Regions from separate parts of the Paucilactobacillus salsurae genome, predicted to be linked through region 2. Evidence: a T-box and tRNA genes for the amino acid it is inferred to sense, from the RefSeq annotation. Region 2 holds a T-box; the other holds one or more tRNA genes.
What was found. A T-box is a leader RNA that pairs with one kind of tRNA and senses whether it is charged. The one in region 2 lies ahead of ACYVQZ_RS05280 (valine--tRNA ligase), so its partner is inferred to be a tRNA-Val.

Region 1: it encodes a tRNA-Val, which carries the amino acid that the T-box ahead of ACYVQZ_RS05280 (valine--tRNA ligase) is inferred to sense. The anticodon was not compared.

What each region holds. Positions count from the first base shown of each region.
Region 1 is NZ_BAAHWX010000002.1:261,237-271,328, forward strand. Features, by position in the region: gene ACYVQZ_RS03250 (amino acid permease) at 63-1,538, shown strand; gene ACYVQZ_RS03255 (deoxynucleoside kinase) at 1,679-2,320, shown strand; tRNA gene ACYVQZ_RS03260 (tRNA-Val) at 2,413-2,485, shown strand; tRNA gene ACYVQZ_RS03265 (tRNA-Leu) at 2,530-2,612, shown strand; tRNA gene ACYVQZ_RS03270 (tRNA-Thr) at 2,621-2,693, shown strand; gene ACYVQZ_RS03275 (transporter substrate-binding domain-containing protein) at 2,962-3,795, shown strand; gene ACYVQZ_RS03280 (amino acid ABC transporter permease) at 3,809-4,489, shown strand; tRNA gene ACYVQZ_RS03285 (tRNA-Gly) at 4,619-4,690, shown strand; tRNA gene ACYVQZ_RS03290 (tRNA-Arg) at 4,699-4,772, shown strand; tRNA gene ACYVQZ_RS03295 (tRNA-Pro) at 4,784-4,857, shown strand; gene ACYVQZ_RS03300 (NAD-dependent succinate-semialdehyde dehydrogenase) at 4,906-6,327, opposite strand; gene ACYVQZ_RS03305 (YhgE/Pip family protein) at 6,768-9,545, shown strand; gene ACYVQZ_RS03310 (CtsR family transcriptional regulator) at 9,694-10,092, shown strand, end outside.
Region 2 is NZ_BAAHWX010000004.1:62,388-72,479, reverse strand. Features, by position in the region: gene ACYVQZ_RS05315 (DUF1054 family protein) at 1-210, shown strand, start outside; gene rpsD (30S ribosomal protein S4) at 248-859, opposite strand; gene ACYVQZ_RS05305 (GAF domain-containing protein) at 1,054-1,515, opposite strand; gene ezrA (septation ring formation regulator EzrA) at 1,673-3,370, shown strand; gene ACYVQZ_RS05295 (cysteine desulfurase family protein) at 3,546-4,694, shown strand; gene thiI (tRNA uracil 4-sulfurtransferase ThiI) at 4,713-5,930, shown strand; gene tpx (thiol peroxidase) at 6,172-6,678, shown strand; T-box leader at 6,706-6,916, shown strand; gene ACYVQZ_RS05280 (valine--tRNA ligase) at 6,971-9,628, shown strand; gene ACYVQZ_RS05275 (bifunctional folylpolyglutamate synthase/dihydrofolate synthase) at 9,692-10,092, shown strand, end outside.

The DNA of each region.
Region 1 (10,092 bases), on a different contig from region 2:
AAATAAAAAATGTTTAATTATAGCGCGACTTGATGAATAAAATATAGGTAGGGGTAAAGTATATGGAAAAAGAGCAAGTGCAAGAGCACCACGACGTTAAGCGATCATTGAAAACAAGACATTTGTCAATGATTGCATTAGGAGGGTCTATTGGAACTGGATTGTTTGTAGCTAGTGGATCTGCAATTTCGACGGCTGGACCTGGTGGAGCCTTAGTTGCCTATATTGGCATCGGTATCATGGTATATTTTTTAATGACGAGTTTAGGTGAAATGGCTACATACATGCCATTGACTGGGTCATTTGCGGCATATTCAACAAAATTTGTGGATCCAGCATTTGGGTTTGCAATGGGGTGGAACTACTGGTTTAACTGGGCTATTACTATTGCTGTTGACGTAACAACTGCTGGTATTGTGATGAATTTTTGGTTACCACATATTCCGGGATGGATATTTAGCGCGATTGCCATGTTGTTTGTTTTTGCAATTAACGCTCTGTCTGTTAGTACGTTTGGGGAAGCTGAATACTGGATGGCAATTATTAAAGTTGTAACTGTTATTATCTTTTTAGCTGTTGGTTTACTAACAATCGTTGGAATTTTAGGCGGATCAGCCATTGGCTTCCATAATCTGACTTTAAAGTCAGCTCCATTTGTTGGTGGAATTCCACCAATTTTAAGTGTTTTTGTAGTTGCTGGATTTTCTTTTCAAGGAACTGAGTTGATTGGTATCACAGCTGGAGAATCAGAAACGCCGGAAAAGAGCATTCCTAAAGCTATTCACTCAACATTCTGGCGAATTTTATTATTTTATATCCTAGCAATTTTTGTCATTGCTTGTGTATTACCTTATACAAGTAAATATTTACTTGGATCATCAGCAACAGACATTGCTATTAGTCCGTTCACATTAGTATTTAAAAGAGCAGGTTTGGCTGCTGCTGCTAGTGTGATGAATGCTGTTATTTTAACGTCTGTCATTTCAGCTGCAAATTCGGGGATGTATGCATCAACAAGAATGCTTTATTCACTTTCACTGGAAGGTTACGCGCCTAAAATATTTGGTATTACCAATGTTCGAGGAATTCCCTTTTTTGCTTTAATTGGAACAACTATTATCGGTGCATTTACATTTTTAACGGGTATCTTCGGACCACAAATTTATCAATTTTTGATTGCAGCTAGCGGATTGACTGGCTTTATTGCTTGGCTCGGAATTGCTATTTCTCATTATCGATTTAGAAAAGCATTCATTAGACAAGGACATTCTCTTTCGGAACTGCATTATAAGGCCGCGCTGTTTCCATTTGGCCCACTATTTGCTTTGTTCTTATGTATACTTGTTATTGTGGGACAAGATCTTGGTGCATTTGCGAAAATGGATTGGCAAGCAATTGGAATTACTTATATGAGTATTCCTTTGTTTGTAATTTTATTTTTATACTACAAAATCAGGTATAAAACACACGTTATTGCACTGGAGGATGTGGATCTAACACCAAGAACCCGCGGAGAAAGCTACGAGCAAAAAAACTAAAACAAGAATGAAAATGGTAGTTGCCAGCCACACAACTATCATTTTTATTTTGTAATACATCAGTAATTTATTTCAGAGCTTCCAGATGGTACAATATTTTTTGGACGTTCAAAGTTAACTCAAGTAGTGGGGGAAATCAAATGATTGTTTTATCAGGAACGATTGGCGCTGGAAAAACCAGTTTTACCAAATTATTAGCTGACCATTTGGGCAGTAAAGCATTTTATGAGTCAGTCGATGACAACGAAATTTTGCCATTGTTTTATCAAGATCCCAAGAAATATGCTTTTCTATTGCAAATTTACTTTTTAAACAAACGATTGGATGAAATAAAACAATCATTTGCTAATGATACAGATGTCCTTGATCGGTCCATTTTTGAGGATTCTTTATTATTTCATTTAAATGCTGACTTAGGCCGCGCGACTGATACAGAAGTATCCATTTATGATTCTCTTTTGAAAAATATGATGGAAGAATTACCCAATGAACCACATCAAAAAGCACCAGACTTGTTGATTCATATTCAAGTGTCATTTGAGACAATGTTAGAAAGAATCAAAAAACGTGGTCGCTCATTTGAACAAATTGAAAATGATCCTAGCTTGTATGAGTATTATCATAATTTAAATCAAAGGTACATGGATTGGTATGATGCGTATGATCAAAGCCCTAAAATGACGATCAATGGGGATGAATTTAATTTCGTCGAAGATGCCAGTGCAGCTGATGCGGTTTTAGCAGCAGTTGATGAGCGACTCAGTGAATTATCAATTCATTAAAAACGCTTGATATAGCACCAATTGATTGTTGACAATTAAAAAACCTGATGATAAAGTTAAATAGTTGTTTTAAAGGTTATTAATTGTCATTTGGAGGATTAGCTCAGTTGGGAGAGCGTCTGCCTTACAAGCAGAGGGTCACAGGTTCGAGCCCTGTATCCTCCATTCCATATTAATATGGAGAATAGAAATAAATAGACATTATATTTGCGGATGTGGCGGAACTGGCAGACGCGCTAGATTTAGGTTCTAGTATCCTTGTGATGTGGGGGTTCGAATCCCTTCATCCGCATAATTAATGCCGACTTAGCTCAGTTGGCAGAGCATCTGTCTTGTAAACAGGGGGTCGGAGGTTCGAATCCTCTAGTCGGCACTGAAAAAAGCTTGTGAACTTATCGTTCACAAGCTTTTTTATTACTTTCATTAAGAAAATATTCAATAAATACCCTAATTTAACCGTGTTTTAGAATTTTTATGCAAAAAGATTCATTTTTTTGTTGATTTTTGTTTAAATATCATTTAAGATGTATTCAACATAAAATAAATGCAAAAATATACACTAATAAAATGAATATTGTGATTAATTTGCATATTTTGTGATATTTATTGAATTTAAATGCATATATAACGGAGGAAATCGCATGGAAAAAATAATTAAGAAAAGTTGGTTAGTCGCTCTAGGATTAGTGATGGTCCTTTCCATTGGATTAGCAGGATGTGGCAACAAGAGTGCCGACAATAGTGTTAAGAAGATTCAAGATAAAAAGACCTTAGTTGTTGGTACAAGTGCTGATTATGCACCATTTGAATTTCCAATTGTCAAAGATGGTAAAAAACAAATTACTGGGTATGATATGCTGATCGCGCAAAAAATTGCCGATGAGATGGGTGTTAAATTGAAAATTGAAAACACAGAATTCTCATCACTTATATCTGATTTAAAAGGTAACAAAGTAGATCTGATTCTTTCTGGAATGACATCTACGCCAGAACGAAAGAAACAAGTATCATTTTCAAAGAGCTATTACACTGTTAAGAATTATCTGTTAGTTAAGAAATCGGATGCTAACAAATATAACACGATTGCTTCCACCAAGGGGATGCAAATTGGTGCGCAACAATCTTCAACTCAAGAACAAATTGCCAAAAAGCAAACGAAAGGTAATATTGTTACTGAAGGAATGGTAACTAGTCTCACCACCGAATTGCAAGCAGGGAAATTGGATGGCGTGGTAGTTGAAAGTGAAATTGCAGATAACTACCTCAAAACCTATCCAGATAAGTACGCCATTGCTAAAGTTAAGTTAAATACACCTAAATCACAAAGTTACATTAACGTTGCTGGACGTAAAGGTGATAAGAAGTTGATGAAGAAAGTTAATAAGACAATTGAAAAGCTACAAAAGAGTGGAGAGATGGATAAGTTGCTCAACAAAGCAGAAAATATTCAAGTTAAATATGGTACTGCAAAATAAAAGAGGTTGTTAGATGTTTGATTTTTTAGGAAAATACTACCCACTATTTCTTGATGGTACGGCATTAACGATTATTATTTCGATTATCGGTGTGTTTTTAGGAATTGTGCTGGGACTATTAATTGTGATGTTGCGATTGTCAAAGGTTTCCCTTTTTCAATGGATTGCACGTCTCTACATTGCTATTGTCCGTGGTACACCGTCGATGATCCAAGTTATGCTGATTTATTATACGTTATCTAAGGTATTACCAATTCCTCAAATTCAGCTATTAGGGTCTGGGCTGGATCGTACGATTCCAGGTGCGTTAGCCTTGGGAATTAATTCAGGAGCGTATACAGCAGAAATCTTTAGATCCGGAATTATTTCGATTGCCGATGGTCAAACAGAAGCTGGTCTATCCCTTGGGTTAAGTCGTCGTCAGGCTATGTTTTCGATTATTCTACCGCAAGCTGTGCGTAATATTTTACCAGCGTTAGGAAACGAATTCATTACCCTGATTAAGGAATCCTCCGTACTATTCTATATTGGAGTGCAAGAGGTTACTGCTCAGGCACTTGGAGTAGGAGGTACCTTGTATGATTTCGTACCGCCGCTGCTGGTAGCTGGTGTTATCTACTTGGTCTTAACGCAAATATTATCGTTCATCATGCAAAGTTTTGAGACGAGAATGAATGCCAAATATGCTCATTAAAAAGAAGCCTAATTAATGTTAACTTAGCATTAGTTAGGCTTTTTAGTATGAAAACTATTGACAGGTAATTTATAGTACATTATCATTATTAAGTCAGGTAATTACTTGGCATAACCGAATAGTTTAATTGCGGAAGTAGTTCAGTGGTAGAACATCACCTTGCCATGGTGGGGGTCGCGGGTTCGAATCCCGTCTTCCGCTTTTATTATGCACCCATAGCGCAACTGGATAGAGTGTCTGACTACGAATCAGAAGGTTGTAGGTTCGACTCCTACTGGGTGCATTTTTTATTTTCGGGAATTAGCTCAGCTTGGTAGAGCACAGCGTTCGGGACGCTGAGGTCGCACGTTCGAATCGTGTATTCCCGATAGTTGTTGATGTCAAAAAAAGACTGCCTTAAAGGCAGCCTTTTTTGTCTATTCAGGGTCAGTGGCAACCAGGCCACCGGCTAAATTATCCATATTTGGTTTATCTGTTGTCACAATTAACTGTTCATTAACAAAGGCATTCAGACCTAAGGCACTCATTTCGCGACCGTAACCTGAAGTTTTAATACCACCAAATGGTAGTTCTGGAAGAGTAACCATAAAGTTATTTACAAATACCATTCCGGTTTCAATTTGACTCGCAACATCTTCACCCCGTTGCACGTCCTTAGAAAAGACGATTCCACCAAGGCCAAGATCGGAATCATTAGCTAAATCAATTGCTTCTTGATCACTATTAACCTTGTAAACTTGTGCAACTGGTCCAAACATTTCTTTTGAATATGCAGGATTATCAGGCTTCACGTCGGTTAAAATAGTTGGCTGGAAAAATTGACCTGGTAAGTCGATTGGTTCATTGCCATAGTATAAGTTGGCACCGTTGGCGATAGCTTCATCAACTTGTTTTTGCAGTTTGTCCTTTGCCTTTTGAGAGTTCATTGGGGCAAGGGTTGTTTCATTGGCCATTGGGTCACCAGGTTTAACATTGGCAAAATTTTCTTTTAATTTTGCCAAAAATTCGTCATATAAATTAGCGGACACAATGAAACGTTTTGACGAAGTACATACTTGACCTGCATTGTAAAGACGCGCACGCCAGGCAATTTCGGTAACAGCATCAATATCAGCATCATCTAAAACGACAAATGCATCTGTTCCACCAAGTTCCATTGTGCTCTTTTTAAGATTAGCACCGGCTTCCTTAGCAACGCTCTTACCACCGCGTTCGGAACCAGTCAAAGCAACACCTTGGACACGTTTGTCAGCAATCACATCTGATACTTGATCATAATTTAGGAATAAGTTGGTTAAACTAGCATCAGGTGCACTTGATAACTTAACGATTTTTTCGAATGCTAAAGCACTACCAGGTGTAATGGCAGCATGTTTCAAAATCATAGGATTTCCAGCCATAAAGTTAGGTGCAAAAACACGCATGATTTGGTAGTAAGGGAAATTCCATGGTTCAACCATCATCAAAACACCTAATGGATGTTTTTTAATCTGAGCAGTCCCAGTAGCCATTGTATCTAATTTAGTGGGCTGGAGTAGGTCTGCACTGTGATCGGCAAAATAATCGGCAATCATTGCACACAATTCAACTTCACCAAGCGCTTCACGATAAAGCTTTCCCATGTCCGTAACCATGGTTTTGGCAAGGTCTTCATTATTTTCACGCATTAATCTAGCAATATCATGCAACTGATCTTTTCGAGTTGCTGGTGCTTCAGATTCCCATTGCTTAAACAACTTGTGCGCATTTTGTAATGTTGCTTCAATTTCATTAGCTGTAGCGTCATCATATTCTTTAACAACTTCATTCGTATATGGATTTACTGTTTTGTATGCCATTGTTTTACCTCCAAATGTAATTTCACAAGTTTCAATTAAAAAAATAATAACTAATCAAGCGCTTTCATTATGCAACGTTATTGCATTTGTGTCAACAAATTAGTTTTTATATATGTTTTTTAATGATTGATTGTGAAAAAACAATGTGAAAAACATTGACTTGATTAATCATTCAAGATGAAGAATGTTAAAATAAAAAATAACTCGAAACAAAGATGAAAATATTTAGTTTTAGAATCCCTGAAATAATAATGCTGAGTCTTTGTTGATGATAGAAACTATTATTTAAGAGCAACTAATAACGTTCATTGTCAAGGGTTGACATTCAACTTAAGTTAGCATAATCTGATAAATGGTTCATGACATTAACCTTATTTTTTAATTCATGACATTAACTATTTTTGAATGAAAATTCAATTTTTATAGAATGGAGGATCATAATGCTTCAAAATATCTGGAGTGCAAAGAGCAAGCGCATTTCGTATGTTGTGCTTGCTTGCTTAATTCCTGCGGTTTTGTTAATTGCTATTTTTAATTTTATTCAATATGAGCAAAAATCCGCAACTAAGAACGTTCCAGTAGCAGTGGTTAATAAGGACCAAGCTGCAGTCAGTAATGGAAAAACAATTAATGTTGGTAAACAGGTGGTTTCAACATTAAAAAAAGATCATCAAGTAAATTGGGAATTTGTAAGTGAAAAAACAGCAAAAAAACAATTAGCTAGTGGTCAGGCATATTTAGAAATTGAATTGCCAAAAGATTTTTCCAAAAATGCAGGAACGGTATTGGATAAGAATCCCAAAGTGAGTTTGATTAAGCTTCATAAATCACCTCGTGATAACTTCTTATCTTCAATGGTGACAACCACAGTCGCAGATACTGTTCAGGCTAAAGTCAAAACAGATTTACAAAAAGCTTACAGTGAAACATTATTATCTGGCCTGAAAAAGCTCGGTGATGGTACCAAGCAAGCCGCTACCGGGACAACAACATTAGATAAAGGAATGTTGCAATTAAAAGATGGTAATGAGCAGGTTGCTCGTAATTTAAATGTCTTAGCCACCAAAATGGTAACTTTTGATGCTGGTACTAAGACGTTAGACAGTGGGTTAAACACTTATAAAAGTGGTGTTGATTCATTGGTCAGTGCTAATCAGCAAATGAATGCTGGCTTGACTGAATTACAAGCAAAGGCTCAGCCACTTGTCAGCGGAACTTCACAGTTAGCAACTGGTTCAAAATCACTTGCTGACGGCGTTAATCAGTATACAAACGGTGTTTCAGATATGAATGCCGCTAACCAAAAAGTACTCGGTGGGTTAACGACAATGAATCAAAGTACCGGAAGTCTAGGCGACGGCACGACAGCACTAGCTGCCGGCTCACAAAGCTTAGCTCAAGGAATTCACAATTTTCGCTATGGTATTGATGATGGGAATCCTGATGATGTCGGTCTTGACGCCGGTATTCAACAAATTAAAGCCGGTGTATCTGCTAACGATAAGATCATCGCCAGTGTTTCAGATATGACTAAATTGATGAAACAAGCACAAACCGATACGACGCAGGTACAAACTGATATGAATAACCTTCAAAGTGGGTTAGATACACTAAATAGTATGTTGCCACTCTTAAGCAAGGTACAACAAATGAAGGGTCAATTAGGAATATTGAATTTTATTCCTAACTCAGACGCAGTCAAAAGTAAACAGACTGATGCCAATTCAAAGGCTAAAGCTGTTTTGGATGCTGTTAATGCGTTACCTGCAGACACGCCTAACTTGGCTGACTTGAAAACAAAAGCTCAGGCTAGTGTGACCTCAACTTCAACCTTAGGGTCAACGGCTGTAACTGAAGCAAATGCCTTGCAAACAGTTAAAACGCAAGCAAATGATGCATTGAGCGGCTTTACGTTAGACCAGGATACTGCACAAGGAATGATTGACGATTTGCAGAATTTACAAACTGAATCAACCAATCTTTTGAATGAAACAACACCGTTACTTTCAGACGATACAATCAATGAGTTAAATAGTGTTGCCAGCAGTACACAAGATCTAAAAGATGGCTTAGATCATCTACAATTGGTAGCTGATACGAATCTTGATAAATTAAGTGACGGTGCTAACCAGGTTGCTGATGGTAATGCCCAACTGGCAGATCAAACACCTTCGCTAATTGATGGGATCAAACAACTGTTTACAGGTGAGAGCCAAATTGTTTCAGGTGGTAAGCAACTAGAAGCCAACAAAGCAGCGTTGCAATCAGGTGCTAACCAAGTGGCCAGTGGTAACAAGCAATTGTCTGACTCAGCTCCTGCATTAATTGGTGGTGTGGCCCAATTGGTTAGTGGTTCAAATCAAATCACACAAGGTGGCAGTCAATTGAAATCAGGTGGTAATCAATTAGTTAGTGGCTCTCGTCAAATTTCAGATGGCTCCAGCCAAATTAAGAGTGGTACTTCTCAATTAGCTGATGGTTCTGATCAAGTGCAAGCTGGATTAGTTACTGCGACTGATGGTGTGACAACATTGAATACTAAACTAGTTGATGGTGCACAACAAATTGGGGATGTGAATGCCGGAACTGGCAACGTCAACCATTTTGCGACACCTGTAAGTAGTCGTGAAAAAGATGTAGCTGCAAATGAAAACTTGAAGAACGTCTTTGCACCATTGGTACTAGCATTTGCACTATTCATCGGTGCAGTTGTCACACAGTTAGGATTATTTATTCCAAACAAAAAACAAGCTGCACTCAAGGATGAACCTCTAGCAGCAATCGCCACGACAGCATTAGTACAATCGTTGATTGCCTTAGTCGTGGTTGGGGTGATGGGTGTCACTGTTCAAAATTGGTTAGGATTAGCATTCTTTACCATTGTGACATCAGCATTGTTCACAGGAATTTGTATGATTTTGTATCATATGTTTGGCCGTGTCGGCGTCTTGTTTGCAGTGTTATTGGCACTCTTACAAATTGTGATTACAGGCCAGGTCTTTCCAAATGCAATGTTATCTGGTTTCTATCAAAGCGTAGCATCTGTGTTACCAATGACATATGCTATTCACGGTTTTGATAAATTAATCAACGGTGCTAGTTACAGTGCTATTTTGATGATTGTTGCAATGACCGCCTTTACCGCAATTCTTGGCGGTATCGCTTACGTATTAGATTTAATTGCAAACCGCTCCACTGATAACAAAGAAAAAGAATAAACTATTTTCAAAGTAATCGAGGATCAAACTGTTAAAGTTTGGTCCTTTTGTTGTATGATGGATGTACTGGTTGAAGTGAAATGTTTGCAATATTTATGAGAGTTTGTATAATATTAGTCAACATTAGTCAAAGAATGGAGATCACGCAATGGAAAGTCAGAATATCTCAGACATTATTGAACAGTATTTAAAGAGTATTTTGGCTGATTCAGAACAAGTCGAAATTCGCCGATCAGAAATTGCTGATTTGTTTGATGTCGTGCCATCACAGATTAATTATGTGATCAAGACGCGCTTTACGATCCAAAATGGTTATGTTGTGGAAAGTAAGCGTGGTGGTGGTGGTTATATTAGAATCGAGCGAGTCAATTTACTTGATGATGTTGATGTATTAAATACATTAATTCAGGTTATCGGTGATTCAATCAGCCAACGAGATGCAATTTCTATTATTCAGACACTTTATGATGAAGAAGTTATTACGCGTCGTGAAGCGGACTTAATGGCCGTCATGATTGATAAAAAAACACTAGCAATCAAGGATCGC
Region 2 (10,092 bases):
CACACTGACAAACGAGTGGTGACTAATACTGCCGATCACCGGCAACAATTAGTGGAAAACTACCAAACAAAACGCACCAGCGAATTTTTGATTGGGCGTGTGTGGCTAGCAGGAGACAGTTTCTTTAGTGATGATCAACAAAATGATGTGATTCAACAAACAGTGATTGACCTGTTACCCATTTATCAAAAGTGGAATCAATTGCAATAAAAAAAGCTGACCGCAGTCAGCTTTTTTAGTTTCGAAATTAGATTAATTGGTTGTAGTATTCAACGATTAATGATTCGTCAATGTCTGCATCCATGTCTTCACGTTCTGGAATACGAGTTAACTTACCTTCAAGCTTGTCAGCATCGAATTCAACGTATGAAGGACGACCAACAACTGCTTCAACAGCAGCTTGGATAATCACAAGGTTCTTTGATTTTTCGCGAACACTGATGACTTGTCCTACTGTAACTTCGTATGAAGGAATATCAACGCGCTTGCCATCAACGGTGATGTGACCGTGGTTAACAAGTTGACGTGCTTGACGACGAGTCGTTGCTAAACCTAAACGGTAAACAACGTTGTCAAGACGACGTTCGAGTAAAGCCATAAAGTTAGCACCGTGGGTACCATCTTTAATCTTGCCGGCACGAACGAACAAGTTAGCAAATTGACGTTCTGTCATACCATACATCATACGTAGCTTTTGCTTTTCACGTAATTGTGTACCGTATTCTGAGAGTTTGCTACGACGGTCACGACCATGATCACCAGGGGCGTAAGGGCGACGAGCTAATTCTTTACCAGTTCCTGAAAGTGAAACGCCAAGACGACGTGAAATGCGCCAGCTTGGTCCTGTATAACGAGACATATGAAAGTCCTCCAATAAAATAGTTTTGGAGTAAAATAATCCGATGTGAGCTCGGTATTCGTGCAGATCGGTCTGCAACGTTCACCTACGCAGCCGCGGTTACTTGTTGAACCATTCAGGCATCAATCTGTTGACGAGCTTACCACTCACTGCTGCATTATTTTACACAACCGCTAGTATATCGCGATTAGGGTCTACAAGTCAATATGTTGTTTCAAAATATCAACAAAGCCTTGAAATTCTTGTTCATGACTTTCATCAAAGCGATTTAATGAAGTAGAATCAATATCAAGGACACCGTAAGGTTGATTTTTATCATTGTAAATTGGAACGACAATTTCAGCATTTGAATCACTGTCACAAGCAATGTGACCAGGAAATTCATGGACGTTATCCACGCGGGTAACTTTGTTTGCTTTTAAAGCCGTGCCACAAACACCTTCACCATTTTTGATATGCATGCAGGCGACTTTTCCTTGAAATGGACCAAGGTCTAATTGATCGGTTTCATCATTATATAGGTAAAAGCCGGCCCAGTTAATATCATCAACGCTTTGCATCAATAAGGCGGAGGCGTTAGATAGGTTTGCCACGCGATTTGGTTCTTCAAAAAGTAGGGCGTCAAGTTGCTGATTGAGTAGTGAGGTGTCTGCCATGTGAAAAATCTCCTTTGAATTGGTTAAGACTTAATTAAATCTGGTGTTGACCAATATTTACTATGTTATAATTTTAAATAAGATTGATTTTAATAGTATTTTAATCAAAAAGCAATGAAAAGTAATTGACGTTAGTCATTGAGGGTGGGATAGATTCATGTTGCACGTGTTAATTGGGATAATTGTAATAGCAATCGTAATTGCGGTGGGGTTGTACTTCTTTCAACACTCGACCATCAATAAAGTAAACGATTTGCAGGCCTTGAAGCAAAAGCTGGTGGGGATGCATGTTGAACAAAAGCTTGCTGATGGAGCCAAAATGAGCTTGACCGGTGAATCATTAGACGAGTTTAAACAGCTGCAAGCTGATTACGCACAAGTTGATGATAATCTGTTCAAAGCCATTGACCAACTTGCTGATGAAATTCGGTTGGAAGCCCGGGGCATTAACTTTGTTAAGGTCCGTCAAGACTTGCAAAAACTTGAAAGTTTAGTTAATGACGCTAACCGCATTGTTAACCATACCCGTGAGTCGTTAAGTGAACTGCAAAAAATTGACGATCAACATCGCCAGGCCGTTTTAAAACTGGAAAAGAAGTACCAAGGATTACGAAAAAAGTTACTATCCGAAAACTTCAAGTTTGGCCCGAGTATTGACCAGTTGGAAGACTCATTGTCCAAACTGGAAGATGAATTTGATAAATTTAGCACGCTGACATCTCAAGGCGACCACGTCACAGCCCAAACTGTGTTAGTAGAACTTGAGAAAAATACCACCCATTTGGAACAAGTGATTAACACCGTACCAAAATTGTATGAAGTCTTGGACGTCCAATATCCAGAACAATTACAAGAACTACAAAGCGGTTATCAACAACTGAATAGCGAAGATTATCAATTTGCCGATGCTGATATTCCCACTCAAATCGCTAACATTGATAAGCAACGCACTGAAACGTTGACCAAACTCGCTGAGCTAGAAATTGAAACAGTTCAAAAAGCGCAAGCAAATATTGAACGCCAAATTGACCATTTATATGATGTCATGCAAAAAGAAATCGATGCCCGTCCTCAAGTGGCAAGCTTAGTTGATGAGATTTCTAAGTTTATTGTGCATGCGCAAAACCAAAATCATGAACTATTGATTGAACTTGACCGACTCAGCCAAAACTACACACTGGATCATGGTGAACTGGAAACAGCCCGTGGTTTGACTGAACAAATCAAGCAAATTGAACACATTTATCAGACTGATGTCACTGCCACACATAATCATACGGCGATTGATAGCCAAGTGTTGGCCCATTTACAAGATTCCAAAGAATCATTGACCCAGATTGAAAAACAACAAACCGAGATCAATGATAGCGTGGCGGATTTGCATAATGATGAAGTGCGCGCTAAAGAAACGTTGAAGCGTTTTGCTAACGAAATGCGTAACATCAAACGCCAGGTTGAAAGTTTGAATTTACCTGGTATTCCAAAGTCATACATGGATTATTTCTTTGTGGTCAGCGATGAGATTAAAAAGCTGGATCATGATATTAATCGCATTAAGATTAATTTGGAAGAAATTACAAAGCAATTATTAATTGTCCAAGCTGATTTGGAAACCCTCCAAGAAAAAACAGCTGATTTAAGAGATAGCTCGCAATTAGCCGAACGGTTGCTCCAATATGCCAACCGCTACCGTGATGACAACGAACAAGTTGATAGTGCAGCGAAAAAAGCGCAAGAATTATTCAATCACGATTTCAATTATTCAGGTAGTTTAGAAACGATTGCCACTGTTTTAGACAAAGTTGAACCAGGTTCTTATAAGCGTCTAGAAGATAGCTACTATGCAACCCGATAAAAAGTGTGACTACGGTCACGCTTTTTTTGTTTTTAAATAGATAGGAATCTGCTATAATGGGAGCGCTGTTTAATCGAGTCGAACTAGTTTTTAATGGTTCTATCCCCATTAAAAACATAATCTTGCAGGTTGGCGTACTCATCTGTAGGCGCCTGCTACGAAAAGAAGGACAAATATGATTTATTTTGACAATAGTGCTACGACACAAGCGCTACCAGAAGTATTAGATACCTACCAAAAAGTCAGCCAGCAAATTTGGGGCAACCCCTCTAGTTTGCACAATTTTGGTGAAGCGGCCTGGAATTTACTGGAACAATCTCGCAAACAAATCGCGACACTCTTAGGCGTGAATCAAAGTGAGATTTTATTTACCAGTGGCGGCACGGAAGGCGACAACTGGGTTACAAAGGGAACTGCGATCGAAAAGCGGGCCTTTGGCAAACATCTTATTACCACAGCCGTTGAGCATCCAGCAATTCATAATTCAATGGAACAATTAGCCCAGTTAGGTTATGACATCACTTATTTACCAGTGGATGACGAAGGCCGAATTTCAATTGATGCTTTAAAAGCAGCCATCAGACCGGATACGATTTTAGTGTCTGTCATGGCAGTGAATAATGAAATTGGGACGATTCAACCACTACAAGAAGTGGCAGATGTCTTGAAAGACTATCCAAAGATTCATTACCACATTGATGCCGTGCAAGGCATTGGCAAAGGCATTCAATCGTTGATCTTTAATGATCGCGTAGATTTTGTGACTTTCTCGGGTCATAAATTTCATGCACCCCGCGGCATCGGCTTTATGTATGCCAAGCAAGGGCGTAAATTGGCGCCATTGTTAACAGGTGGTGGTCAAGAACGTAACCTTCGGAGTGGAACTGAAAATCTGCCAGCAATTGCGGCGATGGCTAAGGCGTTGCGGTTGTTATTAGACAACGAGCAAGCTAACGTGAAGCGCGAACGTCAGATTAAAGAAGCCATTTACAATCATGTTAAGGACTTTGACAACGTTCAAGTATTCTCGCAAGACACTGATGGCTTTGCGCCTCATATCTTATGCTTTGCCATTGTTGGTGTGCGTGGTGAAACGATTGTCCACGCCTTTGAAGAACATGATATTTATATTTCGACAACTAGTGCCTGCTCATCTAAAAAGCACCTGGCTTCGAGCACTTTAACTGCCATGAACGTGCCAGAAAATGTGTCAACCAGTGCAGTCCGAATTAGCTTATCCGATAAAAATACACTGGCTGAAGCTAAACAATTCAACCAAGTGTTTGATCAGTTATACCAAGAATTTAAAAAAATTACCGCCTAAAGAAGGGAGGCCAATAACATGCAATATAGTGAAATTATGGTGCGCTACGGTGAATTATCTACCAAGGGCCACAACCGCAAGAGTTTTATCGATCGGCTCGGCTCCAACGTCCGCAAAGCACTTCACAGCTTTCCAGAAGTCAAAGTGGCTGCCAATCGTGATCGCCTCCACGTGAGTTTAAACGGGGCCAATAGTGATGACGTGATGAAACGCCTGAAAATGGTGTTTGGTATTCAAAACTTTTCACCATCGATCCAAGTTGAGCGTACATTTAACGCTGTTAAAGCGGCTGCTAAGCAAATGGTGGCTGAACAATTACAGCCCAATATGACTTTTAAAATTAACACGCGTCGTTCGGATCACAATTATCCAATGGATACCAACCAAATGAACACAGAGTTAGGTGGTTATCTCTTAGATGAATTTGATGATCTCAGTGTTGACGTTCACAATCCCCAATTGGTGATTCGTGTTGAAATCCGTAGCAACGGCATTTTCTTATCAAGCGAAACCATTGACGGGGCCGGGGGCTTACCTGTTGGCACTGCTGGTAAAGGAATGTTGATGTTATCTGGTGGTATTGATTCACCAGTTGCTGGATATCTGGGGATGAAACGTGGTGTTTCCATGGAAATGGTGCATTTCTTCAGTCCACCATACACCAGCCAACAAGCCTTAGCGAAGGCTAAGGAATTAACTGGTAAATTGGCGCAATTCAGTGGCAGCATTCGTTTCTTACAAGTACCATTTACCGAGATTCAAGAGACCGTTAAAGAAAAGGTGCCCGAAGGTTATTTGATGACGGTGCAACGCCGCATGATGTTGCGTTTAACGGCAGCATTAGCAATCAAACGCCATGGTCTGGCCATTTTTAATGGCGAATCATTAGGTCAAGTGGCCTCACAAACGATGGAAAGTATGGTCGCCATTAATGACGTCACAACGTTACCAATTTTGCGCCCGGTTGTGTCATTAGATAAAACCGAAATCATCAAAATTGCTAAAGATATTGATACGTATGAACTATCAATCCTGCCATTTGAAGACTGTTGTACCATTTTTGCCCCACCAAGTCCGAAGACCAAACCAAACTTAGAAAGAACCAGATTATATGAAGCGCGGTTAGATATCGAAGACTTAATGCAACGTGCTTTGGATGGTGTTGAAATTACTGAAATTAGAGCTGGAGAAGAATTTTTGAATACCCAGGAAGACGTTTTTGCAGAGTTACTATAGTGTGTGGAGAAAGCCGCTTAGGTTCTGAGCATTAACGTAAATAAAGGCATAGTCACAGGGTTTGTGACTATGCCTTTATTTGGGTTAAGCGCAGGAACCTGGCTTTCGGAACAGTCCTAAGCAAAAATCATAGATTCGACACCTCGCACAAACCCCTAATATTTAACTTGCATTCACAAACTAAGTGTTGTAATTTAAATACAATTCAAAGCGCTTTGGTTAGCGAAAGGAGTCGAACATCGTGGAAGTTACAAGAGATGGAGAAGTTGAACAATTGGTTGGCAACCCACCTGAGGTTGGCGAACAATTACCGCACTTTAAGGTGTTTAATGCGCAGGATCAACGTGTTAAAACTAGAGAATTAATTGGTAAACCATTAGTCATTAGTGTGGTACCAGACATTAATACCCGCATTTGCAGTTTACAAACTCGCAAATTTAACAAAACCATGGATCAATTTAAAGATGTTCGATTCATTACTGTTTCAACCAACACACCCGCTGAACAAGCTGCTTGGTGTGCGGCTGAAGGGGTTGAACAAATGGAAATGATGTCTGATAAAGAAGAATCATTTGGCTATGAGATGAAATTATTAATTCCGCAAACCGGCTTGTTAGCTCGTAGTGTGTACATTGTCGACGAGAACGGCGAAATTATTTATCGTCAAATCGTCGAAGAACAAGTTCACGAACCTAACTATTTGGCGGCTATCAATAAATTGAAAAAATTGACAGGAAGCCTTGACTAACTGGTCGTGATTGACTATTATTTAGACCAATAAGCGTTGAACAAGAGAGTAATTAATCTGACGTGTTTAGAAAAAAGATCGTTTAACTGAAAGATCTTTCGCATCAGGTTAATGAAAGTAGCTTGCGAGCAGATTTTTTGAACTTTAGTAGAAAAATCCGGAGACATTCCGTTACCAATGATTTAAGTGGAGCCAATCTGGCTCAATTTAGGTGGTACCGCGAGCAATCGTCCTATTTTTCAATAGGACGATTTTTTTTATTCTCATAACGCAAATTGAAAGGAGAACCATAATGACAAAAGAAATTGACATGTCGACCAAATACGATCCTCAAGCAGTTGAAAGTGGTCGTTATCAAACTTGGCTTGATGATGGTGAATTTAAACCAAGTGGCGACAAAAAAGCACATCCATATTCCATCGTTATCCCACCACCAAATGTTACTGGAAAACTACATTTAGGCCATGCATGGGATACCACCTTGCAAGATATGATTATTCGCCAAAAAAGAATGCAAGGCTTTGACACATTATGGTTACCCGGCATGGACCACGCCGGTATTGCCACCCAAGCTAAAGTGGAAGCGCGTCTGCGTGACCAAGGCATTTCCCGCTATGATTTAGGTCGTGAGAAGTTTGTGGACCAAGTTTGGGAATGGAAAGACGAATACGCTGATATTATTCATCAACAATGGGCTAAATTAGGCTTATCTCTCGACTATGATCGCGAACGGTTTACCCTAGACGAAGGCTTGAGTAAGGCTGTACGCAAAGTGTTTGTGGACCTGTATAATAAAGGACTCATTTATCGTGGTGAATACATAATTAACTGGGATCCACAAGCAAGAACAGCGTTGTCTGACATCGAAGTTATCCATGAAGACGACAAAGGGGCCTTCTACCACGTTAAGTATCCATTTACAGATGGGACAACATTTGATGGCAAGGACTATATTGAAATCGCCACAACTCGACCAGAAACCATGTTTGGTGATGTGGCAATTGCCGTTCATCCAAGTGACAAGCGTTATAAAGACTTAGTTGGTAAAAAAGTACTCGTACCACTCGTTGATCGGGAAGTCGAAATCATCACTGACGAATACGTTACCCCAGACTTTGGAACTGGAATGGTGAAGATTACCCCAGCGCATGACCCTAATGACTTTCAAGTGGGTAATCGGCATGACTTACCACGCATTAACACCATGAATGAAGATGCTTCGATGAACGAAAATGCCGGTAAATATAACGGCATGGATCGTTTTGAAGCGCGTAAAGCGATGGTTAAAGACCTCGACGAACAAGGTTATTTGATTAGTGAAGAACCAATTGTTCACTCTGTTGGTCATTCAGAACGGACCGGAGTTCAAGTTGAAGCCCGTTTATCAACACAATGGTTCGTTAAGATGGAACCACTAGCTAAAGCTGCTTTGGCTAAACAAGATACTGATGATCGCGTTGACTTTGTTCCACCACGTTTTGAAAATACCTTTACGCAATGGATGGAAAACATTCATGACTGGGTTATTTCACGACAACTTTGGTGGGGTCATCAAATCCCAGCTTGGTATCATAAGAACACTGGTGAAGTCTATGTTGGCATGGAAGCGCCTAAGGATCCCGAAAACTGGACCCAAGAATCTGACGTGCTTGATACTTGGTTCTCAAGTGCCTTGTGGCCATTTTCAACCATGGGTTGGCCCGACACTGATGCTGATGACTTCAAACGCTACTTCCCAACCGATACCTTAGTTACTGGCTATGATATTATCTTCTTCTGGGTTGCGCGGATGATGTTCCAAAGTACTGAATTTACGGGTCGGCGCCCATTCAAAAACGTGCTCATTCACGGTTTAATTCGTGATGAACAAGGTCGTAAGATGAGTAAATCATTGGGTAATGGGATTGACCCAATGGACGTTATTGAAAAATATGGTGCTGACGCCTTACGTTGGTTCTTATCAACCGGCTCAACGCCTGGTCAGGATGTTCGCTTTAGTTACACCAAGATGGATTCAGCTTGGAACTTTATTAATAAGATTTGGAACGCCAGTCGTTACGTTATCATGAACCTCGATAAGATCGATACACCAAAATTACCAGATGCATCTCACTTTGATTTAGCAGACAAGTACATTTTGAACCAACTCAATCAAACCATTGAACAAGTGACACGCTTGTTTGATAAGTTTGAATTTGGTGAAGCTGGCCGTGCATTATATAACTTCATTTGGAATGATTTTTGTGATTGGTACATTGAAATGTCCAAAGAGAAGTTGACTAGTGGGGATGAACAACAACAAATCGACACCCAAAACATTTTGGGTTACGTTTTGGATCAAACGCTCCGGTTAATGCACCCAATCATGCCATTTGTGACTGAAAAACTATGGCTCACGATGCCACATAGTGGTAAATCACTGGTTAATGCCGCTTATCCTGTGACCCATGATGAGTTCAATAATCAAGAGGCTGCGGATCAAATGAACAGTTTGATTGAACTTATCAAAGCGGTTCGTAATATCCGTAATGAAGCCGGCGCACCACTTTCTAAACCAGTTGATATTTTGATTAAAACGGATGACACGAAGTTGAAAGATGTGTTTGAAAGTAATACGGAATACATTGAACGCTTCTGTCACTCATCAGAATTAAACATTGGCCCAGATATTCAAGCGCCTAAGCTCGCAATGAGCGGTATTTTAACTGGTGCTGAAGTCTACATTCCAATGGCTGAATTGGTTGATTTAAAAGAAGAACAAGCGCGCCTCGAAAAAGAAGTTGCAAAACTAGCACAAGAAGTGCAACGTTCTGAAAAGAAATTGGGCAACGAACGCTTCGTCGCCAACGCCCCTGATGCGGTGGTTGATGAAGAACGCGCTAAAAAAGAACAATGGGAACAAAAATTAGAGGCTGCTAATCAGCGTTTGGCATCACTTAAAAACGCCTAAGTATCCTAAAAAGAATGTAGACAAAACGCTCGTTTTGCTGCATTCTTTTTTTGGAGGGGAAACATGATTGAAACATATGAAGAAGCATTAAAATTTATTCACGGTCGTACGAAGTTTAAAAAAATTCCGACCCTAACCCGAATGCGTAAATTGATGCAGTTGCTTGGCAATCCGCAAAATGAGTTGACGATGATTCACGTTGCTGGGACCAATGGCAAAGGCTCAACGGTTGCGTTTTTACGGTCATTATTTCAAGCGACTGGCCAGACTGTCGGCACGTTTACGTCACCTTTTTTGACGCGTTTTAACGAGCGCATTAGTTTAAATGGGGATCCAATTGCCGATGAGCAATTAGTGACGATAACGCGTCAAGTTAAGGATGCTGTTGATGAACTAGATCAAAACTTGCCAGAAGGTGGGCCCACTGAATTTGAAATTGTTACCGCAATTATGTTTACCTATTT